One region of the Mesorhizobium sp. CNPSo 4661 genome, then DNA from elsewhere that is predicted to be linked to it. Evidence: riboswitches for the same ligand, from Rfam matches in the RefSeq annotation. Region 1 holds a riboswitch; each other region holds the start of a gene.
The links. Region 1 has a riboswitch for thiamine pyrophosphate ahead of thiB (thiamine ABC transporter substrate binding subunit). Riboswitches for the same ligand answer to the same signal wherever they lie in the genome.

Region 2: linked by a shared signal. The riboswitch ahead of thiC (phosphomethylpyrimidine synthase ThiC) and the one ahead of thiB (thiamine ABC transporter substrate binding subunit) in region 1 are both predicted to bind thiamine pyrophosphate.
Region 3: linked by a shared signal. The riboswitch ahead of AC0YKC_RS13940 (YkoF family thiamine/hydroxymethylpyrimidine-binding protein) and the one ahead of thiB (thiamine ABC transporter substrate binding subunit) in region 1 are both predicted to bind thiamine pyrophosphate.

The regions. Positions count from the first base shown of each region.
Region 1 covers NZ_JBWGIO010000005.1:14,352-21,101, forward strand. Annotated here, with positions in the region: gene AC0YKC_RS08505 (ABC-F family ATP-binding cassette domain-containing protein) at 1-732, opposite strand, end outside; gene AC0YKC_RS08510 (thiamine diphosphokinase) at 742-1,386, opposite strand; TPP riboswitch at 1,525-1,630, shown strand; gene thiB (thiamine ABC transporter substrate binding subunit) at 1,674-2,684, shown strand; gene thiP (thiamine/thiamine pyrophosphate ABC transporter permease) at 2,909-4,531, shown strand; gene thiQ (thiamine ABC transporter ATP-binding protein) at 4,528-5,313, shown strand; gene AC0YKC_RS08530 (M48 family metalloprotease) at 5,467-6,750, shown strand, end outside.
Region 2 covers NZ_JBWGIO010000041.1:12,286-19,035, reverse strand. Annotated here, with positions in the region: gene AC0YKC_RS32645 (thiazole synthase) at 1-327, opposite strand, end outside; gene thiS (sulfur carrier protein ThiS) at 332-529, opposite strand; gene thiO (glycine oxidase ThiO) at 513-1,496, opposite strand; gene thiC (phosphomethylpyrimidine synthase ThiC) at 1,493-3,313, opposite strand; TPP riboswitch at 3,426-3,537, opposite strand; gene AC0YKC_RS32625 (LysR family transcriptional regulator) at 4,474-5,403, opposite strand; partial or broken gene AC0YKC_RS32620 (acyltransferase) at 6,553-6,750, shown strand, end outside.
Region 3 covers NZ_JBWGIO010000008.1:150,688-157,437, reverse strand. Annotated here, with positions in the region: gene AC0YKC_RS13960 (DUF2167 domain-containing protein) at 1-547, shown strand, start outside; gene AC0YKC_RS13955 (ABC transporter substrate-binding protein) at 1,132-2,145, opposite strand; gene AC0YKC_RS13950 (ABC transporter ATP-binding protein) at 2,142-2,915, opposite strand; gene AC0YKC_RS13945 (ABC transporter permease) at 2,912-3,718, opposite strand; gene AC0YKC_RS13940 (YkoF family thiamine/hydroxymethylpyrimidine-binding protein) at 3,838-4,446, opposite strand; TPP riboswitch at 4,437-4,549, opposite strand; gene AC0YKC_RS13935 (hypothetical protein) at 4,758-5,102, shown strand; gene AC0YKC_RS13930 (hypothetical protein) at 5,306-5,515, shown strand; gene AC0YKC_RS13925 (DUF2934 domain-containing protein) at 5,649-5,891, opposite strand; gene AC0YKC_RS13920 (hypothetical protein) at 6,001-6,210, opposite strand; gene AC0YKC_RS13915 (DUF1236 domain-containing protein) at 6,337-6,636, opposite strand.

The sequences.
Region 1 (6,750 bases):
GTTGCGCTTGCGCCTGGCGGTCACGCCGTAGCGCAGCCAGTGCTCCTCGCGCACGATCTGGCGGCCGAGCTTGTGCTGCTCGCGTTCCTCCTCTTCCAACACCTGGTCGCGCCATTCCTCGAAATGGGCGAAACCCTTGTCCAGTCGCCGCGTCTGGCCGCGGTCGAGCCAGACGGTGGCGCGCGTAACCCGCTCGAGAAAGCGGCGGTCGTGCGAGATCAGGATGACGGCCGAGGAAGTTCGGGCAAGCTCTTCTTCCAGCCATTCGATGACAGAAAGATCGAGATGGTTGGTCGGTTCGTCGAGCAGCAGGATGTCGGGTTCGGGCGCCATGACGCGGGCAAGGGCGGCGCGGCGCGCCTCGCCGCCGGAAAGGTCGTTCGGCCGCTCCTCGCCGGTCAACCCGAGATGTTCCATCAGATAGGTCGCGCGATGCGGATCGTCGGCCGGACCGAGGCCCGCCTCGACATAGGCGCGCACGTCGGCGAAGCCGTCCATGTCGGGCATTTGCGGCAGATAGCGGACCGTGGCCGAGGGCTGGCGGAACACTTCGCCGTCCTGCGGCTCGATCATTCCGGCTGCGATCTTGAGCAGGGTCGACTTGCCCGAGCCGTTGCGGCCGACCAATGCGATCTTCTCGCCGGCGGATGCGCTGAGCGCCGCGCCGTCTAGCAGCGGAGTGCCGCCGAAGGTCAGTTTAATGCCGTCGAGGTTGAGAAGTGGCGGCGCCATCTGGAAATGTCAGCTTTCAGGAAGAGGGTAGGGGTGGGCCAGAAGCAGCGCGCGGCCACGCTCCAGCGCGATGCCAAGCTGCCCTTTGACCTCGTTTGATATAGTGAGCGAGGAGCCGAACGCCACCTCGACGCGGTCGAGCGGCCATTTGGCGCCCGTGACCGTCAGGCCGGACAGATCGGAGAAGCCGAGCACCGAAAACAAGGTGCCGTCGGCATAGTCGAAACCGGCGCTGCCCGGCAGGACGGGGACGCCTTCCTGCGCCCCGCTGGTCAGCAGTATCGTCGTACCCGCTTCGGCGAGCCGAAGCCCGAGCGCCAGATGCAGGAAGGCATGGTCGGCGCGCTTGCCGCCGAAGGCTCCGGCCAGCACCAGGCTGGTGGCGCCGCGCTGGAGCGCTTCGGCTATGGCGAGCTCGCCATCGGTCATGTCCTTCTCGGCCGGGAATACCTTGCGCGGAACGGCGGCTAGGTCCTTTGGGAGGTTCGCCGGCACCGAGTCGAAATCGCCGACCCAGATCTCCGGCAGCAGTCCGAGCATGCGTGCATGGCCGATGCCGGCGTCGGCGGCGATGACGCGCGAACCCTCGATCTGGCGTTCGAGCCGGGGCGTGCGGATAAGCTCGCCGCCAAGCAGGATGGTGAATGTGCCCATGGCCGTCGCCCTTACCAGCCCTCCAAGCGAAACGGAAGCCGGATGGCCCCAGGTTCGGTTGCGAGCCTGCTGCCGGGGAACATTAGCTGCCCGGCAAACTTCCGCTTGCGCGCCGCTTCGGCCGGGCCTATCTGTCGAAACGCTCTAACGGGGTGCCGGACGTGATCCGGCTGAGAGGCGATCAAGCCAACCCGCTGAACCTGATCCGGTTTGTACCGGCGGAGGGATTAGACGTTTCGGACCATCCGACGCCTCAATTCCTTGTCACTCGAACGAAGGAGGCGCCGATGCGCTCGATACTGTCACGTCTGATACTGGCAACAGGCTTTGTTTCGCTGCTGGCGGGTGTTGCGCCCGCCGAGGCGAAGGACAAGCTCACCGTCTACACCTATGAAAGCTTCACCGCCGACTGGGGTCCCGGTCCCGCGGTGAAGAAGGAATTCGAGGCCGAATGCGGCTGCGATCTCGAATTCGTTTCGGTGGCGGATGGCGTTGCCTTGCTCAGCCGGGTCAAGCTGGAAGGCGCCGGCACCAAGGCCGATATCGTGCTTGGCCTCGACACCAACCTGACGGCGGACGCCAAGGCGAGCGGCCTGTTCGCGCCGCATGGCGAAGTCTCCGGCATCAATGTGCCCGGCGGCTGGAGCGACGACACGTTCGTGCCCTTCGACTATGGCTATTTCGCCGTCGTCTATGACACGGAGAAGCTAAAAATCCCGCCGAAGAGCCTGAAGGAGCTGGTCGAGGGTACCGGCACGGACAAGATCGTCATCCAGGATCCGCGCACCTCGACGCCCGGCCTCGGGCTGCTTCTGTGGGTGAAATCGGTCTATGGCGACAAGGCGCCGGAAGCCTGGGCCAAGCTCAAGCCGAAGGTCCTGACGGTGACGCCCGGCTGGAGCGAGGCCTACGGCCTGTTCACCAAGGGCGAGGCGCCGATGGTGCTGTCCTACACCACATCGCCGGCCTACCACATGGTGGCCGAGAACACCGAGCGCTACCAGGCAGCCTCCTTCGAGGAAGGCGAGTACCTGCAGATCGAGGTGGCCGGCATCACCACGACGGGGGCGAAGAACCCGCTGGCGCAAAAGTTCATCGCCTTCATGACCGGGCCGAAATTCCAGGACATCATCCCGGAAACCAACTGGATGTTCCCGGCGGGCAAGACCGACAAGCCGCTCAACCCGGCCTTCGACAAACTGGTCAAGCCGACCAAGACCTTGCTGTTCAGCCCGGAGGAAGTCGCCGCCAACCGCAAGGCCTGGGTGGATGAGTGGCTGGCTGTGATGAGCAAGTAGATTTTCGATGCTTGCGCCAAGGCCCCCCTCTCTGTCCTGCCGGACATCTCCCCCTCAAGGGGGGAGTTTGGCAGCTTTGGCGCCTTGCTCAATCCTGCGGCATTGGAGATTGGCGAAAGCCCGCGTGACGTCTGATCTCCCCCCTAGAGGGGGAGATGGCCGGCAGGCCAGAGAGGGGCGCGAAGGAACGCGGCGCCCGCTAGCTCGAACCCAAAGGGTGCAGCGTGCAACCCACGCCGCGCCCTGACTCCCGCATCACCGCCGGCATTGCCGCACTCGCGGCCACCGCCATCCTCATCGGCGGCGCTTTCGCCGGCCTCGCCCTCGAAGGCATGCAGGATCTCTCCGGCGCTGCCGCCGCCTTCGACGGCTATCTCCTGCGCGTCGCCCGCTTCACGCTCTGGCAAGCGGCTCTGTCGACGCTCTTATCGGTCGCGCCGGCGCTGCTGGTCGCGCGCGCCCTGTCGCGACATTCGGCCTTTCCCGGCCGTCGACTGATCCTGCAGCTGTTTACCGTGCCGCTGGCCTTGCCGGCGATCGTCGCCGCGCTCGGTATCCTGGCGCTCTATGGTCGCGCCGGGTACTTTGCCGGCGCTTTCGCCAGGCTCGGCGGCGGGGATTGGCCGGGGATCTACGGCCTCTCCGGCATCCTGGTCGCGCATGTCTTCTTCAACCTGCCGCTGGCCACGCGCCTCTTCCTCGAGGCGCTGGGCACCATTCCCGCCGACCAGTGGCGGCTGGCGAGCCAGCTCGGCATGGGCGTCCGGCCGGCCTTCCGGCTGATCGAATGGCCGGTGCTGCGCGCGGCCCTGCCGGGGATTGCCGGGCTGGTCTTCATGCTCTGCATCACCTCCTTCACCATCATATTGACGCTGGGCGGCGGTCCGGCCGCGACGACGCTGGAGGTCGCCATCTACCAGGCGCTGCGCTTCGATTTCGATCCCGCGCGCGCCGTGGTGCTGACGCTGCTGCAGATCGCACTCACCTTTGTCGTGGTCGTCGCGCTCACGCGGCTCGGCGCCAACACGGTCGGCGACGCCAACCTGCCGGTGGTATCGCGCCGCTACCTTTCGGTGGGCCGGATCGAAAGTGTGCTGAACGTCGGCCTCATCGTGCTTGCCCTGCTGTTCGTCGCCGGACCGATGCTTGCGACCGTGCTTTCAGGCTTTCAGGCCGATCTCGGCCGGCTGGCGGGTGAAGCGGCGGTGCGCCGCGCGACGCTGACCAGCGCGGGCCTCGCTTTGCTTGCGGCGCTGCTCAGCGTGACGTTGTCGCTGGCGCTGATCGCGGCGCGGCGCGCGCTGGCCCTGCGGCGCCGGGCGGGCGGCGCCATGGGCCTGCTCGAACACGCCGCCGACACCGGCGCCGGCTTCGTGCTCGTCGTGCCTCCGATCGTGCTTGGCGCAGGCTGGTTCCTGGCGCTGCGCCACGTCACCGATGTCTTTGCCGTCGCGCCAGTCATGGTCGTCGCCGTCAACGCGGTGATGGCGATGCCCTTTGCCATCCGCGCCATTCGTCCCGCCTATGACGCGGCGAGCGAGCGCCACGAGCGCCTTTGCGTGGCGCTCGGCATATCCGGCTGGACCAGGCTCAGCCTGATCGACTGGCCGTCGCTCAGACGGCCCCTGGCCACCGGCTTCGCCTTCGCCATGGCGCTGTCGCTCGGCGATCTCGGCGTGATCGCGCTGTTCGGCAGCGATTCCGTGCAGACCTTGCCCTATCTGCTTTTGGCGCGCATGGGCAGCTACCGGACAGCCGACGCCGCGGGACTTGCCTTGCTGCTCGGCCTGGTCTGCCTGATGCTGGTGTTTGCCGCGGACTGGCTGGGGCGGGAAGGAAAGTCATGACGACCATGGACGGCACCGCCACGCAAAAGGGCCTCACCGTCGCCCTGGATGGCGTCTCGTTCAGCTATGGCGAGGCCTCCTTCCGCTTCGACGCCGAATTCGAGGCCGGCAGGATCACCGCCATCATGGGGCCGAGCGGCTCCGGCAAGTCGACGCTGCTCAATCTGATAGCCGGCTTCGAAACGCCCGATGCGGGCAAGGTGCTGATCGGCGGCATCGATATCGGCGACACACCGCCTTCGGCGCGGCCGGTGTCGATGGTGTTTCAGGAAAACAACTTGTTTGCCCATCTTACCGTGGAAGCCAATGTCGGGCTCGGCCGCTCGCCGTCGCTGAAACTCGGCGACGCCGATCGCGCCGCCGTCACCAAGGCGCTGGCGCGGGTTGGCCTTGCCGGCAAGGAAAAGCGGCTGCCGCGCGAGCTATCCGGCGGGGAGCGGCAGCGCGTGGCGCTGGCGAGGGTGCTGCTGCGCGACCGGCCCGTCTTGCTGCTCGACGAACCTTTCGCATCGCTCGGCCCGGCGTTGCGCGACGACATGCTAGACCTTATGGCCGGCATCCATGCCGAGCGCGAAATGACGGTGCTGTTCGTCACCCATCAGCCGGAAGATGCGCGCCGCATCGGCCAGGACGTGGCATTTCTCGACGAAGGCACGATCGCGGCGACCGGGCCGGCGGCCGATTTCTTCGATCGGTCTGGACCGGACGCCTTCCGGCGCTATATCGGCGATCGAGGCAGCACCGTTGCCGGATCACAACACATTGCCCGGAAGCGGACATAATTTACGGCCAAACCGGCAACGGGCGATCCGGCGTTTGCTTGCCTTGTCCGGGGGAGTGTGGCTAGGTCCGGCCATGCTGGTCCGGCGGGGCCGTGATTTGCCGAAAGATTTCGAAAGGAAGCCGATCTGTCGACCGGCGCTGAGAAGGTTTGGATGAGGCCGCTGGCACGATTTTTCGCGTTGGCGGGCGTTGCCGTGGCGCTGGCCAGCTGCCAGATGTTCACGCCGCCGGACGTGCAGGAAAGCGGCTTCCAGCCTTCCGACAAGCCGATCACCGTCGACAATGTCGTCGCCAACGCCAAGCTCGCCGAAATGGCGAAAGCGCAGCATCCGCGCATTCTCGCCACCTATGGCGGCGAATATTCCGACCCCAGGCTCGAGCGCATGGTTGCCAAGGTCGTCGGCAATCTCACCGTGGTGTCGGCCAACCCGACCCAGACCTATCGCATCACCATCCTGAATTCGCCCAACGTCAACGCCTTTGCGCTGCCGGGCGGTTATCTCTATGTGACGCGCGGCCTGCTGGCGCTGGCCAACGATTCCTCCGAGCTTGCCGCCGTCATCGCGCATGAGATGGGCCACGTCACCGCGAATCATGGCTTGCAGCGGCAGCAGCTCGAGGCCGAGGAGGGCCTTGCGACCAAGGTGGTTTCCGATGTGCTCGGCGACAGCCCAACCGCCAAGGCGGCGCTCATCCGCGGCAAGCTTCGGCTCGCGCAATTCTCGCGCAACCAGGAACTGCAGGCCGACGCCATCGGCATCAAGTCGATCGGCGAGGCGGGCTACGATCCCTATGCCGCCGGCCGCTTCCTGCAGTCGATGTCGGCCTATACCGATTTCCGCTCGGTGAGCGGCGCAACCGACGCCAGCCTCGACTTCCTGGCGACGCACCCCAACACGCCGCAGCGCATCGAGCTGGCGCAGCGTCTTGCGCGCAATTTCGGCCCGCCCGGCTTCGGCACGCGCGACCGCGACGCTTTCCTCGCCGGCATAGACGGCCTGCTTTACGGCGACACGCCCGAGGAAGGCTATGTGCGCGGCCAGACCTTCATGCATCCCAATCTCGGTGTCTCCTTCACCGTGCCGGACGGTTTCGTCATCGACAATTCGGCGGCCGCCGTCACCGCGACCGGGCCGGGCGACATCGCCATCCGTTTCGACGGCGTGGCGATCGATAAGTCGGTGTCGCTCACCGACTACATCCGCAGCGGTTGGGTGGCCGGTCTCGAGGACGCCAGCGTGCGCCAGGAGACGATCAACGGCAACGATGCGGCGATGGCGCATGCCACCGCGCAAGGCTGGCAGTTCGATATCGCGGTGATCCGCGCCGGCGGACAGGTCTACAGGCTGCTGACGGCCGCGCCCTCGGCCAGCACCGCGCTGGACCCGGTCGCGCGCTCGGTCAGCGGTTCGTTCCGTGTGCTGAGTCCAGCCGAG
Region 2 (6,750 bases), on a different contig from region 1:
ATCAGGCTGCAGTGTATCGTGGTTGCCGATCACTTCAAGCTTGATCCAGTCGGTCCCGAACACCTCGCGCGCCATCCGCGCTGTCGTAATGGCCTCCTTGACCGAATGGCAGCCGGCGGTGTTGGGCAGGACGCGAACACCTAGCGACTGGACCAGCGACCAGAACTGGCCGCCCGCCTTGCCGCCCGAGCTCTCCCGGCGAAGCGAAACGGTTACGATCTCGGTACCGGACGCCTTCACCGCGTCAGCCATGACGGCAGGCGAGGGGTAGAGTGCGGTGCCAAGCAGGAGGCGGGATGAGAGTTTCTGTCCGTAGAGTTCAAGCATTGGATCAACCTCCCTGCATCGGCGACAGGATCTCGATGCGATCACCCTCTGTAAGTCGGCAGCTGTTGCGTTCCTTGGTCGGAACGATCTCGCCGTTCAGCGCCGTGGCGAGCCAGCCACCTTCAAAATTGAGTTCGATCATCAGCGCGGCAAGCGTCTCGGCCGCAACGTCGTGGCGCTGGCCGTTAACAGTGAGCTTCAAGGGCAAACTCCTTTGCTGCACGGTTTCCCAGGATGATGTCGGCTGCTTGGCGTGCCATGGCCGGCGCGAGCAGGAAGCCATGGCGATAGAGGCCATTGATGCGAATATTCCTCCCGTCGCGCTCGACGCGAGGCAGATTGTCGGCAAAAGCGGGGCGCACGCCGACGCCCGTTTCGACCAGCTCGGCTTCGCCGAAAGCCGGATGCAACGCGTAGGCAGCGCCGAGCAGCTCCATGGTCGAGCGCGCGGTGATTGGGCCTGCGGCGTCGGACTCGATCATCGTCGCGCCGACCATGAAGAGGTTTTCAGAGCGCGGCACGACATAGATCAGGATGCGCGGATGAAGCAGTCGCACCGGCCGGGCGAGCGAGATCTCATCTGTTCGCAGGATGAGCATCTCGCCCCGCACGCCGCGCAGCTCGGCGCGCCTGTCGGCCATGCCGGTGCAGTCCACTTCGACATCCGCGGGTACGGACGCCGCGCAGCCGCCGAACTCGAGGTGCGCGCCCATCCCGAGCAGCTTATCGCGAAGGGCAAGCAACGCCTTGCGCGGGTCGAGATGCGCTTCCTGGGCAAAGTACAGCCCGCGCCCGAACCGGCCCCCAAGCGCTGGCTCGAGTGCTGCAATCCCGCTGGTGTCGAGCTGTTTGAAGCCGGACGTGCGGCGGCCGAACCGGTCCAGCTCGCCGACATCGCGGGCCGGCGCAAGAACGAGCGTACCGTTGCGCGAGACATGGCCGGGCAATGCCGCATCCCACCAGTCGGCCGCGCCGAGCCCGAGCGTGAGAACCACCTCTTCGGCGCTCTCCCGCTCGCACCAGGGCGCGAGCATGCCGCCGGCCTGCCAGGAGGCATTGCCGGCGATCTCCTCGCGTTTCTCGACCACCGTCACCGTGGCGCCGCGCGTTGCCAGCTCGTGCGCGAGCGTCAACCCGGCAACGCCCGCGCCGCGAATGAGCACCTTCATGGCGTGTCCATGCGCTCTGCAGTGCCATCGACGGGCATGTAGAGGTCACCCCCGTCCCGATATTTCGCCGCCATGGCCGCGAGCCCTTCCTTCTGCGCTTCAGCGCGGATGTCGTGCGAGATCCGCATCGAGCAGAACTTGGGGCCGCACATGGAGCAGAAATGCGCCACCTTGTGCGCCTCCTTCGGAAGCGTTTCGTCATGGAAGGCGCGCGCCGTCTCAGGATCGAGCGAGAGGTTGAACTGATCCTCCCACCTGAACTCGAAGCGCGCCCGCGACAGCGCGTCGTCCCTGACCTTGGCCGCCGGATGCCCCTTGGCGAGGTCCGCGGCATGAGCGGCGATCCTGTAGGTGATGACGCCGGTCTTGACGTCGTCGCGATCCGGCAGGCCGAGATGCTCCTTCGGAGTGACATAGCAGAGCATGGCCGTGCCGAACCAGCCGATCATGGCGGCGCCGATGCCGCTTGTGATGTGATCGTAGCCCGGCGCGATGTCCGAGGTCAGCGGCCCGAGCGTATAGAAAGGCGCTTCGCCACAGACCGCGAGCTGCTTGTCCATGTTCTCCTTGATCTTATGCATCGGCACATGGCCGGGGCCCTCGATCATCACCTGGCAGTCCTTGGCCCAGGCGATCTTCGTCAACTCACCAAGCGTTTCCAGTTCGGCAAATTGCGCCGCGTCGTTGGCATCGGCGATCGAGCCCGGACGAAGGCCGTCGCCGAGCGAGAAGGAGACGTCATAGGCTCTGGCGATGTCGCAGATCTCGTCGAAATGCTCGTAGAGAAAGCTCTCCTTGTGGTGGTGCAGGCACCATTTGGCCATGATCGAGCCGCCGCGGGAGACAATGCCGGTGACGCGGTCGACGGTCAGCGGGATGTAGTGAAGGCGCACGCCGGCATGGATGGTGAAGTAGTCGACGCCCTGTTCGGCCTGCTCGATCAGCGTGTCGCGATAGACCTCCCAGGTCAGGTCCTCGGCGATGCCGCCGACCTTCTCCAGCGCCTGGTAGAGCGGCACCGTGCCGATCGGCACCGGCGAATTGCGCACGATCCATTCGCGGATATTGTGGATGTTGCGGCCGGTCGACAGGTCCATCACCGTATCGGCACCCCAGCGGATCGCCCAAACCATCTTTTCGACCTCTTCGGCCATCGACGAGGTGACGGCGGAATTGCCGATATTGGCGTTGATCTTCACCAGGAAATTGCGGCCGATGACCATCGGCTCGCTTTCGGGATGGTTGATGTTGGATGGGATGATGGCGCGACCGCGCGCCACCTCGTCGCGCACGAATTCGGGCGTCACGAAATCAGGAATCACTGCGCCGAAGCTCTCACCGTCGCGTTGAAGCTTCGAACGCAACTGCTCTCGGCCGAGATTTTCGCGGATGGCGACGAATTCCATTTCCGGCGTGATGATGCCGGCGCGCGCATAGGCGAGCTGGGTCACGGCGCGGCCGGTGGCGGCGCGCAATGGCCGGTTGCGTGCCGGGAATTCTGGCGTCAGGCGATCGGCGGAGACGAAGCCGTTGTCTTCGGGCTTGATGGTGCGGCCCTCGTAGCGCTCCACATCGCCGCGTGCCTCTATCCATGTCTCGCGCAGCCGCGGCAGGCCGCGCTCGATATCGGTTTTCACCGTTGCGTCGGTGTAGGGACCCGACGAATCGTAGACCGTGACCGGCGGCTCGCCGGCGCTCGGGTGCACCGAAATCTCGCGCATCGGCACCCGAAGGTCCGGGTGAAGCTGCCCGGGCTTGTGGACTTTTTTCGAAGCGGGAAGTTCGCCGACGGTGACGGTCGGGGTGTGGGCATTCACGAGTGAGCCTCCTTGCTCGAGTGCAACGGAGACCCAGTCCACGCGATGAGGAGGAAGTGACGCTTCGCATGGAAGACGGGATTGCCCGAAATACCGAAGCCGGATTGCCGACCCGCGAAGCCTCGCACCGTCCCTACGCCAGTATGAACTGGATCAGGTTCAACGGGTCACTGCGCGCTTTAGCAGTATCTCAGCCCCTTGCCGGGACTCCCCTGGTGAGACGCGCAGGTTGGACGATCCGAAGCCGACCTGTCAACTCCCCAGAGTGGGATGCCTGCGGCCCGGTAAGGTACGTCAACCAGTTGTCCAAGCGGGTCGAGCGGCTGATTGTCGAGACCAAGCGCGAGAAGCTGCATTCGCCATTTGCGGAGACTGAAGCGTAGACGCGTAGGCGAAAAGGATATCGGGAGGGAAGGGGATAATGCCAGGACGACTGTGCCGAAGCCCCGTCATGCCAATCCCGAAGTGAAAAACGGTATCCATGGGACCTCGAGGAACGCTGTGGGGCCGCTTCCAGCGAGAAAACCGCAAACTCGAGGGCGCAAAGCGGCCGCGAGCTAAATGATTGATCCGTAGTCAAACCCTCGACCCTGGCGGCTCTACATTCCGCTGGTCGCGGGCTTGCCCATCATGGTGATCGGACATAACTCTAGCGCTTCAAGAGCCCTGACTAACGCGCCTCTGCGCTCGCGCCAATGGGCAATTGGTGTCGAACTGGGATCCGCCCCTGAGGGCAGAGATTTATCAGGCGGTGTCTGGCCCTGGCGTTGTGCAAGATCACCACGAGCAAATCCACACTGCTGCCGCCTAAGCACAACAACGGCCGCCCAGTGAATCGGGCTCGGACGCTCCTTGACTGCAGCACCAAAGTGAGGATCCCTTTCGCATGTCCGTGTGACCGCTCGCCAATCGCAGCCGCTCATGACCAAGATCAGCACCGACTCCACAGGCGTCCAGGACTCGGCTCACCGCTGCTTACCGACCACGCCGTCGACCCGAACGCTGTGACAACCAACTCGATCTCGATTCATGCCGTGCTGCGCCGCCAGGGCGTGCCCGACGGCATTCCCCTATCTGCGCCTACGCCAGGCTCACAGACCACAACGGCAGCACGGCTCCTGGCTTAGATAATAGGTGGCCACTCGCCGCAAACGCGCTCGTCATATTGCAGGGTCCGGCGCTGGCGCTAGGCGAGATGCTTCCTCCAACAAAATCTTCCGCATCCAGATGCTCGCTGGGTCGCCATTGTGAAGCGCAGGCCACTGCATCGCTAGAGTCAACGCGGGCAACGAAAACGGAAGTCTGACGACCCGCAGCGGTAGCGTTTTTGCGAAATGCTCAACCAGCCTCAACGGCATGGTCCCAAGGCGACTGGTGCCCGGTAGCATAGGAGCGATCATGCTGAACCCCTGCACAACCACCTCGGCACGCCTCTTGAGGCCATGCTCAATCAAAAACCACTCGTCAATGGAGGCTCTGAACGAGCGTCCGAATTTGGCCACGACGTGGCCCATTGACATGTATTTCTCGAACGTGAGCTTCCTCGACAGTTCCTTGTTGGTCCAACAGCTGACACAGACGAATGAATCGTCGAAAAGCTTCACTTTGGGATGTGCGTCTGACATGTACAAGTCCGGAAGGATCAGAAAATCGGCCTCACCGCGCCGAAAAAGTTCTTCCGGGTTGTCAGTGAGAGGCAGGAACTCGAAGCTGAGGAAAGGGGCTTCTCGCGCAACACGCTCAACAACTTTCTGGAAGAAAATGATCGTCGTGTAATCAGAAAGTATAACTCTGAACCGACGGTCGGATTTCTTGGGATTAAATTCTTCCCAGGAAATAACCGAGAGCTGAATATGTAGCAGCGCCTCGCGAACCGGCGAGGAGAGCGCCTCGGCTCGCGGTGTCGGGACGAGTTCGCGTCCTCTCATTGTAAACAGCTCGTCGCCAAAATAGCCGCGCAGCCGGGCAACAGCCGCGCTCATGGCTGGTTGGCTAAGGTTGATGCTGCGAGCCGCCGCCGTGAGGTTCCGCTCAGCCATCAGGGCATCGAGCGCGACGAGGAGGTTCAGATCTAGGCCCTTAAACCGCATTTCTCTGTTCCAATCTAGCGAATGGATGCATACCGTCCAAACAATAGGTTTTGCAAATGTCACGAGATGCCGCATTTGAAAAGTGTTTTTGCCTGTAAATCAAACCGGAGCGGCAAAAGGAAGCAGGCGGTAGCCCGGGCCCTATGGGCTCGACCACGATCCGGGCGTCGGGAAACGGCAATGGAGGGAGGTGATTGCAGCGCCGCTCTTGGGCTGGAGCAGTCGAGCATTAAGCTCGCAAGATCCTTTTGTAAGACCTGGGGACCGATAAGAGCCTTCAATGCAAACCGTTCGAATCTGGGCGTGCGACACCTGTAGCGATCGGTTATGGCTCGCGGCTCACATGGGCCTGCGATCGTGGCCCAAGAAGTCTCTAATCGCCTTCGTCAATGGGCTCCGTTCTCCTCGTTGGTGAAGCGCCTGCTGGAACCAGGGTTCTCTCCGGCGTTACGTGGGTTGGCATGGATACGGCCGACATGTTGGCGCACGAGATACTCCTTCGTGATTTGAACGACCGTCGCGCCGTTGCCGCGAGCTGGACTTACCGGGCGGCCCGACGAGAGCGGGGCCACCTTCGCGAGCGCGGACTATCGCCTGCCTGTCTTCGCAGGGGCATGGTTCAGCCGGCCTAGCGGTTTCTTGTCTTCCCAGAAGGAGGCCGCGTTGGTCAGATGGTATCGGGAGCGCACCGCCGACCGACGAATCCGCACGCGAATGGCGATTTCGCCGCGCCGCACTCGGGACGTGTTCCCGCCAGCCGGCTTGGGGCACTACTGCCTCGGCGAGGCGCCTCTGCTCGTCACCGAAATCGATACGCAACCTGATGAACGGCGCCACATGGCCGGCAGACTGAACTGTGCGCCACCGTGAAGTTCCGCGACCAGCAGAAGCATCGCGACCCTATACCCGAAATGAATGCTTGCTATCCAAACAATGGATTTTACCAATCCGGGAGGATGCTGCATTAGAAACCTGAAATGAAGGGTGGGGCTCGGGAACGACGGCAACTTTTGAGAAAGCCCCATCAACGCTAAAGCCCCTCGTACGAGGTTCTATCGGTCCAAATGCCTAGCATCGCGATAGCCGACGATAGCGCCTGATGCCCGCCAAATCAGCCGCGTCGATCGCGGATGGGCACCTTCGAAAAGCATCAGAAAAGGAGTCTTCGTATGCGTTCAGGTGCGGTGGAAGCTGTGCTGGGAAAACGAGTTGCAACCGTCCGATCATGTCGAACTCGCCGAGTTCTTTCGAAGGACCTACGGACCGACCGCAGCCTTTAATGTCAAGCCGTTCGAAGCTAGACCCGAGTTCGGTGCGATCGGGTACGACTCGAGTGTTCAGGCACAT
Region 3 (6,750 bases), on a different contig from region 1:
GGACTGGGATAGCAGCGACCGCGGCGCGGAAATCAGTTCGATCGAAGACACCTTCAAGGAATCGGTGAAAGCGCAATCGGAGCGGTCCGGACAGGAGATCCGCTTCGACGGCTGGCTTGTCTATCCGCAAATCGACAAGGCCAAGAACATTCTCTACTACGCCAACATCCTGAACTGGGGCGGCGAGAGGACGATCAACATATCGATGTCGATCTTCGACCGGCAAGGCTATGTTCCGATGAAGATCGTGCCGGTGAACGGCAACGTGACAAGCGACGACGTGCAGAAGATCGTCGCGGCGTCGGCCGCCGCCTACAAGCCGCAGGCCGGCGCGGCCTATTTTGATTTTTCCAGCGGCGACAAGATCGCCGGCTACGGCGCGCTGGGCGTGCTGGCGACCATGCTCGGCGTCAAATATGGCGGCGCCGCCAGCGCAGGGCTCATCGCGCTCGCCCTGGTGGTGTTGAAAAAGGGCGCCTTCATCCTGCTTCTGCCGCTGGTCTGGCTGAGACGGCTGTTCAGCCGCAGGAAGAAGGCGGACAGCTAAGGCACGGACGCGCGACGGTTACCCGAAATTCCCACTGGATTCGCCCGACCCAGGCGCGAAAGTCTGCATCTTTCGTTCGATCGCATGCTTCGCATATTAGCGATTACGCATAATCCATTCTTAGCCGGCAGCGCGGTGTCCCTTACCCGTTGCCGGTTAGGCTCGGCGCCTCCCGTTCATACCCCAACAGCGACGGCGCCGGGCCGCCACCACATTTTCCGTGAAAAGGCCTGCTGCGCGAGGCGTGGGCAGCGGGCGATGAGGGGGCCGGCCGACTGGCACCTGACAAAGGAGTGGGGACAACTACTCCAAAACCGGCTCAAGAGTGCAAGGGCTTCGAGTGCCATGCACAACAGCAAGCTAGAGCGGTTCAGCGCTTCACGGAATCGCCGAACCGCTCTAAGTCTTTGTTTTTACGCAATTCCGGACGGAAAACCGCTACGCACTTTTCCTGGAATTGCTCTAGTGCCGGCCTTCAAAGGCTTCATCCCTCGATTGCATGACGCCGGCACGGCTGGTCGAACCCGTCAGCGCGTGCCCAGGCGCGGCTGGTCAGGCCCGACGGCCTTCCTGGGGCTTCAACCCTATCCCAGGAATTCATCGCTGAAATAGGTGGAAAAGTCTGGCCGCATGGCGAGCGCCTTGCCGTTGCCGTCGAGCAGTATTCCCGAGGCGAACAAATACCCGCCCATCGCTTCCATCTTGGCTTTGTCCATGGTGCCGATGGCGCCGTTAGCGCCCTTCAGGAAGTGGCCGTCGTTCAGCGCCTTCAGCGAGGCTTGGATCAGCGCGGGGTTGGTGAGCGTGTCCTTGTTGGCGGCGACCAGCAACTCGCCTGCATCCTTTGCCTGATCGACTGCGAATGCATAGCCACGCCGCGTCGCCTGCACGAAGGCCGCGGCGGCCTTTGGATTGGTCGCGAGAAAAGCATTGCTGGAGACGATCAGCGTGGTGTGCTCGTCCGGCACGCCGTAATCGGCGTAGCGGAAGGTGCGTTGCTTGAGACCCTTCAGCTCCGCCTCGACACCTTCCCATGTCGAGACTTCCAGCGTGAAATCGACCGCGCCGTTGGCCAAGGCCTCGTAGGCGGACGTTCCCAGCGTCACGGTCGAGAAATCGCCTTTGCCGCCGTCGTGGCGGATGATGGTCTGCAGCAGCGTGTTTTCCCAGGCGCTGCCGAAGCCGCCATAAGTCAGGCCGTCGAGGTTTTTCGGGCTTTTGATCGCGGAGCGATCGGCGTTGAAGACGACACGACCGGTCTCCGACTGGACAACGGCATAGACAGCCTTCAGGTCGGCGCCGGCGCTCTTTTGCGTGAACAAGCCGAGCGAACCGGAAATGCCGAAATCGGCGACACGGTTGGCAACCAGCGTGCCCGAACCCGTATCGCCATAGGGCAGGATTTCAACGTCCAGGCCCGCATCGCGGTAAAAGCCTTTGTCGCGGGCGACAAACAGGCCGATGTGGTTGGTGTTGACGGTCCAGTCGAGCGCGACGGTGATTTTTTGCAGGGCGGCGGCACGGGCTGGCGTGATGGCTCCGGCAAAGGGCAGGCCGGCGGCCAGAAACAGCGCCTGGCGGCGGGTCAGGTCGGTCATTTCAATTCTCCATCGCATGGTCGGAAATTCGAATCGGGCTGGCCAAGCAGCGTGTCGAGGATGCCGGCCTCGATCGCCGCAGTCTCGCGGGCAAGTGCCGCGCTCTCGGTGCGCGGGCGCGGCAGCGGCACGGCCACTTCGCGCACCACGCGCGCGGGCCGCGCCGACAGCACATAGATTCGGTCGGACAGAAGCACTGCTTCGCGCACGTCATGGGTGATCAGCAGCGCCGTCCAGCGATGGTTTCGCCACATCGTCTCCAGCCAGCGCTGCATGGCGGCGCGGGTCAGCGCATCGAGCGCGCCGAACGGCTCGTCAAGCAACAGCATGTCGCGTTGCTGCACGACGGTGCGCAGGAGCGCGGCGCGCTGGCGCATGCCGCCAGACAGCTCGGCCGGCCAGGCATGTTCGAAGCCGACAAGGCCGAACTCGGCGAACAAAGGCGCCACGCGTCGCCGCGCGGCCCGGCGCTTCATGCCCTGCACTTCGAGCCCCAGCGTCGCATTGTCGATGACGCCCCGCCACGGCATCAGCGCGTCACGCTGCGGCATGAAGGCGAAGCGGGCGCCATCGAGCGGCGCGCCGTCGAAGCGCATCTCGCCCTCGCCCCGGATTGCGCCGGTGAGCAACTGGAACAATGTCGACTTGCCGGCCCCAGATGGCCCGAGGATCGAGACGAACTCGCCCGCAGCAACATGCAGCGAAACGCCGGCCAGAACCTTAAGCTCGCCGAAGCTTTTTTGCACGTTGCGGAGCTCGAGCCTTGTCATGGCCGGCCCTTCCCGACAGGCTCGCCGCCGACGTAACGCGCCCTTTCGCCGTCTGCATTTTCCCAAGGCATCGCAAGACGCTGGACGAGGACGGCAAGACCGAAGAGCGCCAGCGTCAGTGCCGAGCTGAGCGCTACGGCGGCGAGCACCAGGTCGGGGCGGAAATTGTTCTTGGCGCTGAGCATGTAGATGCCCAGCCCCTTCGCGGCGCCCGCATATTCGGCGAAGATGGCGCCCACCACGGCATAGGTGATTGAGATGCGCAACCCGGCGAAGAAATAGGGCAGCGCCGACGGCAACCGGGCGAGCCAAAAAATGCGCCAGCGCCCTGCTCCCATGGCGGCGAGCATCTGGCTGATTTCCGGACTCGTGGCGGCATAGCCCTCGACCAGCGCCACCATCATCGGGAAGAAGGTGACCAGCGCCACGAGCAGGATCTTCGGCAGCAGCCCGAAGCCGAACCACAGCACCACCAGCGGCGCGATCGCCACCAGCGGCAAGGTCTGGCTGGCGATCAACAGCGGGAACAGCGCGCGGCGCAGCGGAGCCAAGAAGTCGACCAGCGCCGAGAGGATGAAGGCGGCGGCGAGCGAGCAGGCAAAGCCCGCCAGCGTGGCGCGGATGGTGAGCAGTGTGTTGTCGGCCAGTGCCGCGCGGTTCTCCCAGGCTTGCGCCAGCACCCGCGAGGGCGCTGGGAGCACGGTGGGAGCGATGCCGCCCAGGCGAGCGTAGAGCTCCCAGGCGGTGAGGAGGAGGGTCGACGAAAATATGACGGGAGCTAATTTGGCGAAGGCGGATGCCACAGCCAATCTCCCCCGCAACGGGGGAGATTGGCTGTCGTCTTGGCTTTCGCCAAACGCCTCTTGCGGTGTGGAATCTAATTCGACAGCCATGACATACCTCGACGGCGCTTTGCGTGCGCTCAAACCGCGGTCGGGCTGTTCGCCGAAATCGTTATGTCGAGCGTCACATGGCCAGCGCCGGGGCCGAAGCGGCAGAACGCCTCGTTCAGCGTGGCGAACACCGCGCCGGCGTCACCGCGCAGCTTGGTGCAGAAATGCTTAGAGCGTTCGAACACGCCGGACTGCTTCAGGAAGTCGATGCAGCCATAGATCTCGTCCATGTGGCCGCCGGTGCCCATCACGTAGAGCGAGAATTGCGCCGCCACCGGCTGGTCGGTCGAAGGCGTCGTCTCGACGGCGCGGAGCGCCGCGCGCTTGCGTTCGTCGAGCGGGATCGCCGGGCCGCCGATCTCGTCGGAGCGGCAGATCGGGTCGTCCGGTTCGCCGGGGCAGCCGCGCGAGACGGCGGCCGACAGCACGCAATGCCTGCCGCTTCTGGCCGCCGCCACAAACAGGTCGCGCATGGCGGGGAACAGCACTTCGGGCGGCCCAACCAGCAGCGTCGAGATGTCATCGGTCTCGATCCTCAACCTGTCGCGGTAAGGATCGAGCGCGCCGAGCGCGCCAAGGATGACGCCGACGAAATCGTCGGTCATGGGATAAAGGGAAATCTGTGCGCCGGAAAACATGGCCCGCCTCGCTCCGCTGGTATTATCCAGATCAGCTTTAGGGTCCGGAGGCTTGCCGCCGCCATCTCAGCCCCGACCGTACGGAGCACCCCTGTGGATGGCGGGGTTAAAGCACTGTTTGCGGTGCTGGGAAAGCGGTTTTTTTACGGTGTCAGTTGGGCCAGGCGCACCATCTCCCTATGGGAGATGCCGGTGGTTATAAGATTTTCGCGGATTTCTTATAACTGCTATATCGTTCAAACCGTACGAATCTCGCTTGATTACTTTTCGTACATAAAGTACGATACCTCCCTTGCTTTGAGGGGATTTGCTTGAACACCGCGAACCATGCCGCTTTCGCCGACCTCTCCCGCCCTTTGCTCTCGCCACTGCCGCTCGCCGAGCGCGAACGCCTCGCCGGTGCCTGGCGCATGGCGAGCCAGGACATCGCCGACGACATCCGCTTCATTCGGCAATATCTGAAAGTGATCGCCGAGAAGGATGAGCGGCTTTCCACCGGCACGCTGGTGCACGGCCGCGCCTATATCGAAGCCTGCGCCGCCTGGCTCCCGGAGACGGTGGCGCGGTATCTGCAGAACCTCAGGCTGATCAGCGAATGCGAAAGCGCGATGATCGCGGCGGGGATGAGGTTTGCCAGGTCGAGCGATGCCTGGTGAGTGAAGCGCCATCTTCCCTGTGGAAGAAGCAAGAAGCCCGCCGCATCGCGCCCTCTCCGCCAGCCGCTGCAACTCTTGGCCGTGCTCCCGGAAATGCATCGTTTCACACAATCGCCAATTGGTGGACGCGGGCGAGCGGCCGGGCGTTAATTCTCCGCAGGCGCAGGAGGGTAAAGCCGCATACCAGGGAGGAACTCGTTTTGATGGATCAGCGCATCGACATCGGCATGCAGCCCGACGATCAGCCCTACGAAGTCATCTCATTCGCCCGGAAGCACGGTCTAACGGTCCCGGTTGCCGACGCGGTCCTTTTCGCGAAGGGTCCGTCGCCGTCACGCGCTGCCTGCGACATGGCAGCGCTTGCCTTCCTCTGCGCGGTCGCGCGATACGCCGGAAAGCAAGGGACCCGGTAGCTTCCCCTACCAGCTGAACTGCAGCCCCGCATTGCCGCCGACCTGGCTGCCGGCGAAGGCGGTACCGAGCGTGCCGGTCAGCCGGCCACCATGGGCGAAGCCTTCGCTCAGCACCGCTGCGCCGGTGGCGGGCTCAGGCCTTGGCTTTGGGCTTGGTCGCTTTCGCCTTGGCGGGCATGGCCGGCTTCTCCACTTTGGCGGCTTTCGGCTTGTCGGCGGCGGCCTTCTTCGGGGTCTTCGCCTTTGGCTTGCTCGCAGCATCGACCTCGGCCGCCGCCTGGTCCCAATGCTCCATATGCGCACCTTCCGGCCGGCCGGCTTGCTCCCAGATCTCGTGCGCGCGCTGGCGAATGCGTTCGTGCCTGTCGTCCGTCACTGTCGCCTCCTAAAGGTTGGGACCGTTCCCCGGCGCGAACATTAGCCGAATTTTCCCGTGGCGTCTCCGGTATCGCGCGTGAGCGAGCGACAGAAACGGCAAATTTCGCTCAGTGTCCGTCGGTGATGACGGCGACACCCAGATACGCTGCCTTCTTTGTAATCAATCCGGCTAAGTCCGCATCAGAGCGATCCGTCCCCGTGCGCTGCCGCAGCAGGGAAATTGCCTCTTTCATCGACAGCAGGCCAGTTCTGTGCTCGGCCAGCAGCTTGTCAACCATGGCGGCGATACTTGGTGATTCGACGTGTGGATGATGCATGGCAACGACTCCTTCTTCGCTGCCTCCCAAACCGCTGTCTAGTTTAGGCCTCATATCCGGATGCGAGAAGAGCCCGATCCTTCCCCGATGCTTCGGCGGGAGGATCGGGCTCATTCAGACCAAGCGTTATTGAATCACCTGGATGACGCGGCGCGTGCCGGGGTCGATCAGCACCGTGTGGTCGTTGACGACCGCATAGCGATACTTGACGTCCGGAACCTGCTGCAGCTCGACGGTGTCAGGCACGGTCGAGCCAACGCCCAGCTCGAGGCCAAGCACGTTGACCGAGGCAATCGGATGCTTGTGGACATATTCCTTGACCACGGTCTGCTGCTCGGGCGTGACGATCACCTCGTCCGCGGCCGCGATGCCGATGCCGGCCATCAGAGCCAGGCCGGCGACAGCTGGAATGAGGATGGTTTTCATCGTTTCTCTCCTGTTGCGTTGGCGAGCTCCGCCCTGCCTCCGCGGGAGCGGAAACATCGGCAGGTCGAACATGGGAGCTCCAGGGGCAAACGTCGCCGGCAAGGTGTTGTTCCG